2 regions of the Amycolatopsis tolypomycina genome follow, and region 1 is predicted to be linked to the other one. Evidence: predicted binding sites of a transcription regulator. Region 1 holds the regulator's gene; the other holds the start of a gene.
The links. The regulator HspR, encoded in region 1, represses chaperone genes until heat shock. The targets are predictions, from matches to a motif close to ANNTTGAGTNNNNNNNACTCAANNT.
Positions count from the first base shown of each region.

Region 2: the regulator HspR is predicted to act here: its motif matches at 1,726-1,750, upstream of lon (endopeptidase La).

Region 1 is NZ_FNSO01000003.1:127,419-131,625, forward strand. It holds gene BLW76_RS06160 (globin domain-containing protein) at 1-740, shown strand, start outside; gene BLW76_RS06165 (lytic polysaccharide monooxygenase) at 912-1,661, shown strand; gene BLW76_RS06170 (DUF305 domain-containing protein) at 1,658-2,182, shown strand; gene BLW76_RS06175 (heat shock protein transcriptional repressor HspR) at 2,240-2,665, opposite strand; gene dnaJ (molecular chaperone DnaJ) at 2,671-3,840, opposite strand; gene grpE (nucleotide exchange factor GrpE) at 3,871-4,207, opposite strand, start outside.
Region 2 is NZ_FNSO01000001.1:209,801-214,007, reverse strand. It holds gene BLW76_RS01115 (GNAT family N-acetyltransferase) at 1-739, shown strand, start outside; gene BLW76_RS01110 (SAM-dependent methyltransferase) at 810-1,664, shown strand; gene lon (endopeptidase La) at 1,765-4,167, shown strand.

The sequences.
Region 1 (4,207 bases):
CCAAGACGATGCGCGAAGCCGCCCAGGCGGAGACGGGCCCGGCGGCCTGGTCGGCGACCGTGCTGGAGCACCGCAAGCTCAGCCGCGACGTCGCGCTGGTGAAGGTGCGCACCGAGGGGCTGCTGCCGTACCGCGCCGGCGGGTACGTCAGCGTGGAGGTGCCCCAGCGGCCCCGGTTCTGGCGGTACCTTTCGCCGGCGAACGCACCCCGCGGCGACGGCCAGCTCACCTTCCACGTGCGCGCGGTGCCCGGCGGCTGGGTCAGCGGGAGCATCGTCAACCACACCAGGCCCGGTGACGTCTGGCGCCTCGGGCCGTCGATGGGCGTGCTGAACGTGCGCCCGACGTCCACGAAACGGCGGCTGCTCATGATCGGCGGCGGCACCGGCATCACGCCGTTGCTGGCCATCCTCGACGACCTGTCGCGCTGGAAGCGGAACCCGCCGGTGCACCTGTTCTTCGGCGGACGGCGACCGGAGGACCTGTACGCGCTGGAGGAGCTGCGCCGGCTGGCCGCGACGTCGAAGTGGCTGACGGTCACCCCGGTCACCGAGGAGGGCGCACTGGCCGGCGGCGACCGCGGGACGCTCGCCCACGCCGTGACCCAGCGCGGCAAGTGGCAGCACCACGACGTCCTCGTGTCCGGTTCGCCGCCGATGATCCAGGCGACCGTCGCCAAGCTGCTGGCCAGGGGGATCGAACTGGAACGAATATCGTACGACCCGTTCACCCTGGACTGAGGTCCGTCCCGACCTTCGGACTGGGCCGAGCGGAGTATCGAATTCGTCGAACGGCGGTAGTTCGTTGACCGTTGTGCCCGAATCATCTTATGGTCTAGACCACATCTTCCCCGGATGTGCTCGTTCGTCCTCCCCTTTCGGAACAACGCTGTTCCCCTTCGAGGAGCCGAAATGACCTGGAAAAGAAAGCTCTTCGCGGCCGCTGCCGGAGCTCTGCTCGCACCGGTGCTGATCGTCGTCCTCCCCGCCACCTCCGCGAGCGCCCACGGCTACGTGTCCGATCCGCCCAGCCGGCAGGCCAACTGCGCGGCCGGGAAGGTGTCCGGCTGCGGGAGCATCGTCTACGAACCGCAGAGCGTCGAAGGGCCGAAGGGCCTGCGCAGCTGCAACGGCGGCCTGTCGCAGTTCGCCGAGCTGACCGACGAGTCGAAGCCGTGGCCCGCCAAGTCGGTCGGCACCACGGTGACGTTCAACTGGGTGTTCACCGCCCGGCACTCGACGTCGAACTACGAGTACTACGTCGGCGGCACCCGCGTCGCGGTGTTCAGCGGCAACAACCAGCAGCCGCCGCCGACGTTGTCGCACACGGTGAACCTGGCCGGCTATTCGGGCCGGATCAAGGTGCTGGCGATCTGGAACATCTCGGACACGGCCAACGCGTTCTACAGCTGCGTTGACCTCCAGGTGGGTGGCGGCGGCACCCCGCCGCCGACCACCACCACGCCGCCCCCGACCACGACGACCCGGCCGCCCACCACGACGACCACCCCGCCCACGAGTGGCACGTGGGCCGCGGGCACGGCGTACAAGGCGGGCGACGTCGTGACGTACGGCGGCGCGAGCTACCGCTGCGTCCAGCCGCACACGGCGATCGCGGGCTGGGAGCCGCCGAACACGCCGGCGCTCTGGCAGCGCCAGTGAGAGTGGTCTTGGCCGTCGTCGCGCTGCTCCTGACCGGTTGCGCGACGACGGCCACCCCATCGCACAACGCGGCCGACGTGATGTTCCTGCAGATGCTGATTCCCCAGAACCAGCAAGGGATCGAGATCGTCCGGCTGGCGGCGGCACGCCCGCTCCCGGCCTCGGTGAAGGAACTGGCAGCGGCGATCGAGGTGACCCAGCAGACCGAGATCGACGACATGCGCCGCTGGCTTCGCGAGTGGAACCAGCCCGAGTCTGTGGCCCCCGAGGCGCACGCGGGCCACGGCGGCATGAAGATGACCTCGCCGGACCTGGTGGGAGCACTTCGGACGGTCCCGGACGACGAGTTCACCCGCCGGTTCCTCGACGTTCTGACGGGACAGCAGCAGGGCGCGGTCGAGCTGGCCCGGACGGAGAACGGGCCGGGCGGCGGAGTGAACGCCCAGGCCCGTGACCTGGCCCGCCGGGTGATCGAGTCCCGGACGGCCGAGGTCAAGCAGCTGCTGAACGTGAAGACGTGACCCGCGGCGCACGAAGGCCTCCCCGGTCACCCGGGGAGGCCTTCGTCGTTCTGGTCGTCAGCGGCGCTTGGGCCGCCACACCACCATCGCCGTCTGCTGGTTGAGCGGCACCAGGTCACGGCGGTAGGACGCGTGCGCCGCCGCCGCGGCCTGCTCCGCCGCCACGTACGCCGCGGCCAGCTCCTCCGTCAGCTCGGCGACCCTGGCGCGGAGCGCGTCGACCTGGTTCTCCAGCTCGATGATGCGCTTGATGCCGGCCAGGTTGACGCCGTCCTCCTGCGAAAGGCGCTGCACCTCGCGCAGCAGCGCGATGTCCCGCATCGAGTAGCGCCGCCCGCCGCCGGGGGTGCGGCCCGGTGACACCAGGCCCTGCCGGTCGTACGTGCGCAACGTCTGCGCGTGCATCCCGGCGAGCTGGGCCGCCACCGAGATGACGAACACCGGGGTCTCTTCGTCGCCTTCCTGCGGTATCCCGCCGAACACCACTCTCACCTACCTTGCAGCAGCTCGGTGATCTCGGGCCGGGGGTCGTGCCCGGCCATCGCCTCGGCGTACGCCTGCAGTGCCTCGCGCGCCTTGTCGTCCAGTTTGGCGGGAATCGCCGCCTGGAGGGTGACGAGCAGGTCACCCTGCGAACCGTCGCGCTTGGCGATGCCCTTGCCGCGCACGCGCAGCACCCGCCCGCTCGCGGTACCCGGCGGCACCTTGAGCGAGACCTTCGCTTCCAGGGTCGGCACCGTGATCGTGGTGCCGAGCGCCAGTTCGGTGAAGTCCACCGGCACGGTGATCGTCAGGTCGAGCCCCTTGCGCCCGAACAGCGCGTGCGGAGCCACGTGCACCCGGACGTACAGGTCGCCCGCCTGCGCCCCGCCCCGGCCCGGCTCGCCCTGGCCGGCCAGCCGGATGCGCTGGTCGTCGTCGACGCCCGGCGGGATCCGGACGGTCAGTGTGCGCGTCCGCGTGCTGATGCCTTCGCCACCGCACTCCGGGCACGGGTCGTCGATGATCGTCCCGCGGCCGCGGCAGTCGCGGCACGGCTCCGAGAACGCGAACGCGCCCTGGCTGCGGCTCACCAGCCCCGAACCGGAGCAGGTCGGGCAGGTCCGCGGCGACGTGCCCGGCCGGGCACCGTTGCCGCTGCAGGTCGCGCAGGTCGCCGGGCTCGACAGCCGCAGCGGCAGGGTCGCGCCCTTGACCGCCTCGGTGAAGTCGATCCGGACGTCCGTCTCGACGTCGGCCCCGCGCTGCGGCCGGTTCGCCGTCGCGCCCGCCGACGACCGCCCGCGGCCGAAGATCCCGCCCAGGATGTCGCCGAGGCCGCCGAAACCGCCCTGCTGACCGGCGCCGGCCTGGCCGAAGATGTCGCCCATGTCGAAGCTGCCGCCACCGCCGCCACCGGGGAAGTTGAAGCCGCCCCCGCCGCCGAACAGCCGCCGCGCCTCGTCGTACTCCTTGCGCTTGCTCGCGTCGGAGAGCACGCCGTAGGCCTCGGAGACCGCCTTGAACTTCTGCTCCGCCTGCGCGTTGCCGGCGTTCGCGTCCGGGTGGTTCTCCTTGGCCAGCTTCCGATAGGCCTTTTTGATTTCGTCCGCGGTGGCGTCGGAGGAGACGCCCAGCTCACGGTAGAAGTCCTTACCGATCCATTCCCGTGCGCTCATCGGGCGTCTCCTCCTCCCACTTGGTTCCTCTTACTGCTGCTGCTCATCGACTCCGCCGCCGAGTGGCAGCTCGCCACCGACGGACGGGTCCCCCGGGGCCGCACCGGGCTCGTGGTCGGTCACGCCGACCAGCGCCGCCCGCAGTACGCGGTCCCCGAAGCGGTACCCGCGGCGCATGACCACGGTGACCGTCGGGCCCGCCACGTCCGGCGAGGTGTTGTGCTGCACGGCCTCGTGCACGCTCGGGTCGAAGGGCTCGCCCTCGGCGCCGAACGACTCGAGGCCCGCGCGCTGCAGGCCGCTGATCAGCTTGTCGCCGACGGCCTTGAACGCACCGGTGAGGTCACCGTGCTGCTCGGCCCGCTCG
Region 2 (4,207 bases), on a different contig from region 1:
CGAGCACCGGCTCGACCTCCAGCTGGCCGGCCCGCAGCCTGCGGCCGTCCTGGACGCCCTCCTCACCCGATGGGATGAACATCTCCGCGCGGTCGCCGAGCGCGGCGACACGGAGACGGCGGCGATCGTCCCGCGCGCGAGCCGCGACGCCGCCGGCGCCCGCGAAATGCTGCACCACGGCTTCGCGCCACTGCGGGTCATCGCGGTCCGGCCCGCGCAGCGGCACGTCCCGGCGACCCCGCTCGGCACCCCCGGCGTCAAGATCCGCCGCGCCGCGCCCGACGACCTCGAGACCGCGGTGGCGCTCGGCATGGAGCTGCACTCCTACGACGCCCAGTACGGCACGGTGAACTGGCGCACCGGGGTCGAGGAGATCCTGGCCAAGGACCTCGCGGAGCAGCTGAAGCGGCCGGAACCGCCGCTGTGGATCGCCGAGCTGTACGGCCGCCCGCTCGGCATGGTGAGCGTCCAGCACCCGGGTGAGACCGGCTGGATCAGCGGCCGCGTCGCCGCGTCCCGCGTCGGCTACCTGTCGTCGCTGGCGGTCGCGGAGGCCGCGCGGTCGTCCGGCGTCGGCACCGCGCTGGCGACGCACGCCCACCACGTCCTCGACGAGGAAGGCGCCGACGTCGTCCTGCTGCACCACGCCGCGGCGAACCCGCTGTCGACGCCGTTCTGGTACGCGCAGGGGTACCGCCCGCTGTGGACGTACTGGCAGCGTCGACCGGCTGTTCGGTGAACTACTGGAGGATTACCCGGGCTGCCACGGGCTTATAGGCTGGCCTCGCCACCAGCGAGGGGAGCCTGAAGTGACCGACCAGCGGGATTCCGCGCCGAGAGCGCCCGAAGGCGTCGACACCGAGAAGCCGTCCGCGGCCCGGATCTACGACTGGTACCTGGGCGGTACCCAGAACTGGGCCGTGGACCGCGAGTTCGGCAGGCGCATGGAGCAGCAGTGGCCGCTGGTGCGCCCCGGGTCGAAGCAGAACCGCGAGTTCATGAACCGCGCGGTGCGCGCGGCGCTACGGGCCGGCATCCGGCAGTTCATCGACCTCGGCTCGGGCGTGCCGACGGCGGGGAACGTGCACGAGGTCGTCGAGGCGGAGCTGCCCGACGACCACGACGCGAAGGTCGTGTACGTCGACTACGAGCCGGTCGCGGTCGCGCACGCGACGCTGATCCTCGAAGAGGGCATGGCGACCGACTGGGCGGGCATCGTCCAGGCCGACATGCGCGACGCGAAGTCGGTGCTGCGCGCGCCGGAAACACGGCGGCTCATCGACTTCTCGCAGCCGGTCTGCCTGATCATGGCGGCGGTGCTGCACTTCGTCGGCCCGGACGACGACCCGGAGGGGCTGCTGGCGACCTACCGCGACGCGCTCGCGCCGGGCAGCTGGCTGGCGATCTCGCAGATGAGCGAAGGCGACGGCAAGGGCGAAATGCTCGACGGGCTGCGCTGGTTCGTCGAGCAGTACCGGAAGACGAGCAACCCGGTCTGGTTGCGCAACCGCGAAGAAATCCAGCCGCTCTTCGGTGACTGGGAGCTGCTGGAGCCGGGCATCGTGCACCTGCCGGACTGGCGGCCGGACCGGAAGATCAACGCGCTCGAGGCGGAGGCCCGCCCGTTCGCGTGGTGCGCCGTCGGGGTGAAACCAGGCCGCTGACCTGCGGTTTTGGTGATCGCTGTGGGCGAACGCACCATCGGAAACAAACGCACCCATCGGAGAGTTGAGCTAGGCAGACTCAACTACACGAGGAGTGCACATGTCCGACACCCGCCTCCTGCCCGTGCTCCCGCTCGATGACGACGTCGTGCTGCCGGGCATGGTCGTCCCGCTCGACCTGACCGACACCGAGACGCGGGCAGCGGTGGAGTCCGCCCAGGCCAAGGCGCCGAGCCAGGCGTCGTTCCCCGGCATCCGGTCCGCCGCGCCCGCCAAGGCCGAGGTGCTGATCGTCCCGCGCGTCCACGGCGAGTACGCCGAGTTCGGCACCGTCGCCACGGTCGAGCGCATCGGCCGCGTGCCCGGCGGCAAGGCCGCCGTGCTGCTGCGCGGCACCACCCGCGCGGTCGTCGGCCGAATCGCCGACGGTCCTGGCGCCGCCCGCTGGGTGCACGCCGAGGACGCCCCCGAAACCACCGACGACCGGACGGCCAAGCTCGCGGCCGAGTACAAGGCCGTCGTCATCTCGATCCTCCAGCAGCGCGGCGGCTGGCAGCTGATCGACGCCGTCCAGCAGGTCGAAGAGCCGTCCGCGATCGCCGACCTGTCCGGCAACGCGCCGTACCTGTCGACCGACCAGAAGCTCGAGCTGCTGTCCGCTTTGGACGTCAGCGCCCGGCTGGAGAAGGCCCTCGAGTGGAGCAAGGAGCACCTCGCCGAGCTCGAGGTGACCGACACGATCCGCAAGGACGTCGCCGAGGGCATGGAGAAGCAGCAGAAGGAGTTCCTGCTGCGCCGCCAGCTCGAGGCCATCCGCAAGGAGCTCGGCGAGCTCGACGGCACCGCGGACGAGACGGACTACCGCGCCCGCGTGGAAGCCGCCGAACTGCCCGACGCCGTCAAGAAGGCCGCACTGGCCGAAGTGGACAAACTGGACCGCACGTCCGACCAGTCCCCCGAGGGCGGCTGGATCCGCACCTGGCTGGACACCGTCCTGGAGCTGCCCTGGAACGAGCGCACCGAGGACGTGTACGACATCGCGGCGGCACGGGCCATTTTGGACGCCGACCACGCGGGCCTCGACGACGTCAAGGAACGCATCATCGAGTACTTGGCCGTCCGGAAGCGCCGTGCGGAAAGCGGTCTCGGCCCGGTCGGCGGACGGCGGTCCGGTGCGGTGCTGGCCCTCGCGGGCCCTCCCGGAGTCGGCAAGACGTCGCTGGGTGAGTCCGTCGCGAAGGCCATGGGCCGCAAGTTCGTCCGCGTCGCCCTGGGCGGCATCCGCGACGAGGCGGAGATCCGCGGCCACCGCCGCACGTACGTCGGCGCGCTGCCCGGCCGGATCGTCCGCGCCATCAAGGAAGCCGGCTCGATGAACCCGGTGGTGCTGCTCGACGAGATCGACAAGGTCGGCGCCGACTACCGCGGCGACCCGACCGCGGCGCTGCTCGAAGTGCTGGACCCGGAGCAGAACCACACGTTCCGCGACCACTACCTCGAGGTCGAGCTGGACCTGTCCGACGTCGTGTTCCTGGCGACGGCCAACGCGCTGGAGACGATCCCCGGCCCGCTGCTGGACCGCATGGAGCTCGTCACGCTGGACGGCTACACCGAGCACGAGAAGGTCACCATCGCCCGCGACCACCTGCTCCCCCGCGAGCTGGAGCGCGCCGGCCTGGGCGCTGCGGACGTGGTGCTGACGGACGCGGCGTTCAGCCGGATCGCCGCCGAGTACACCCGCGAGGCGGGCGTGCGCGACGCGAACCGGACGATCGCCAAGGTGCTGCGGAAGATCGCGACGAAGGTGGCACTGGACGAGGTTTCGCTGCCGCTGTCCGTCGACGCCGGTGACCTGGACACCTACCTGGGCCGCCCGCGGCACATCCCGGAGTCGTCGCTGCCGGCGTCGACCCAGCGCACGGCAACCCCGGGCGTGGCAACGGGCTTGGCGGTGACCGGCGCGGGCGGCGACGTCCTGTACATCGAGGCGTCGCTGGCGGACGAGGAGTCCGGCGCGTCGGGCCTGCAGCTGACCGGCCAGCTCGGCGACGTGATGAAGGAGTCGGTGCAGATCGCGCTGTCGTACCTCAGGTCGCACGGCGCGGAGCTGGAGCTGCCGGTGGGCGACCTCCGCAACCGCGGCATCCACGTCCACGTCCCGGCGGGCGCGGTCCCGAAGGACGGCCCGTCGGCGGGCATCACGATGACGACGGCGCTGGCGTCCCTGCTGTCGGGCCGCGTGGTCCGGCCGGACGTGGCGATGACGGGCGAGGTGTCCCTGACCGGCCGGGTCCTCCCGATCGGCGGCGTGAAGCAGAAGCTCCTGGCCGCGCACCGCGCGGGGATGAAGACGGTGATCATCCCCCAGCGCAACGAGCCGGACCTCGACGACGTCCCGGCCGAGGTGCTTTCGCAGCTGGACGTCCACGCGGTGGCGAACGTCCGCGAGGTCCTGGACCTCGCCCTGACCCCGGCTTCGACGCCGGTTCCCCAGGCGGCGTAACCCCGAGCGCCGCCACCTGGAACGGCCGGTTTCCTTTCCC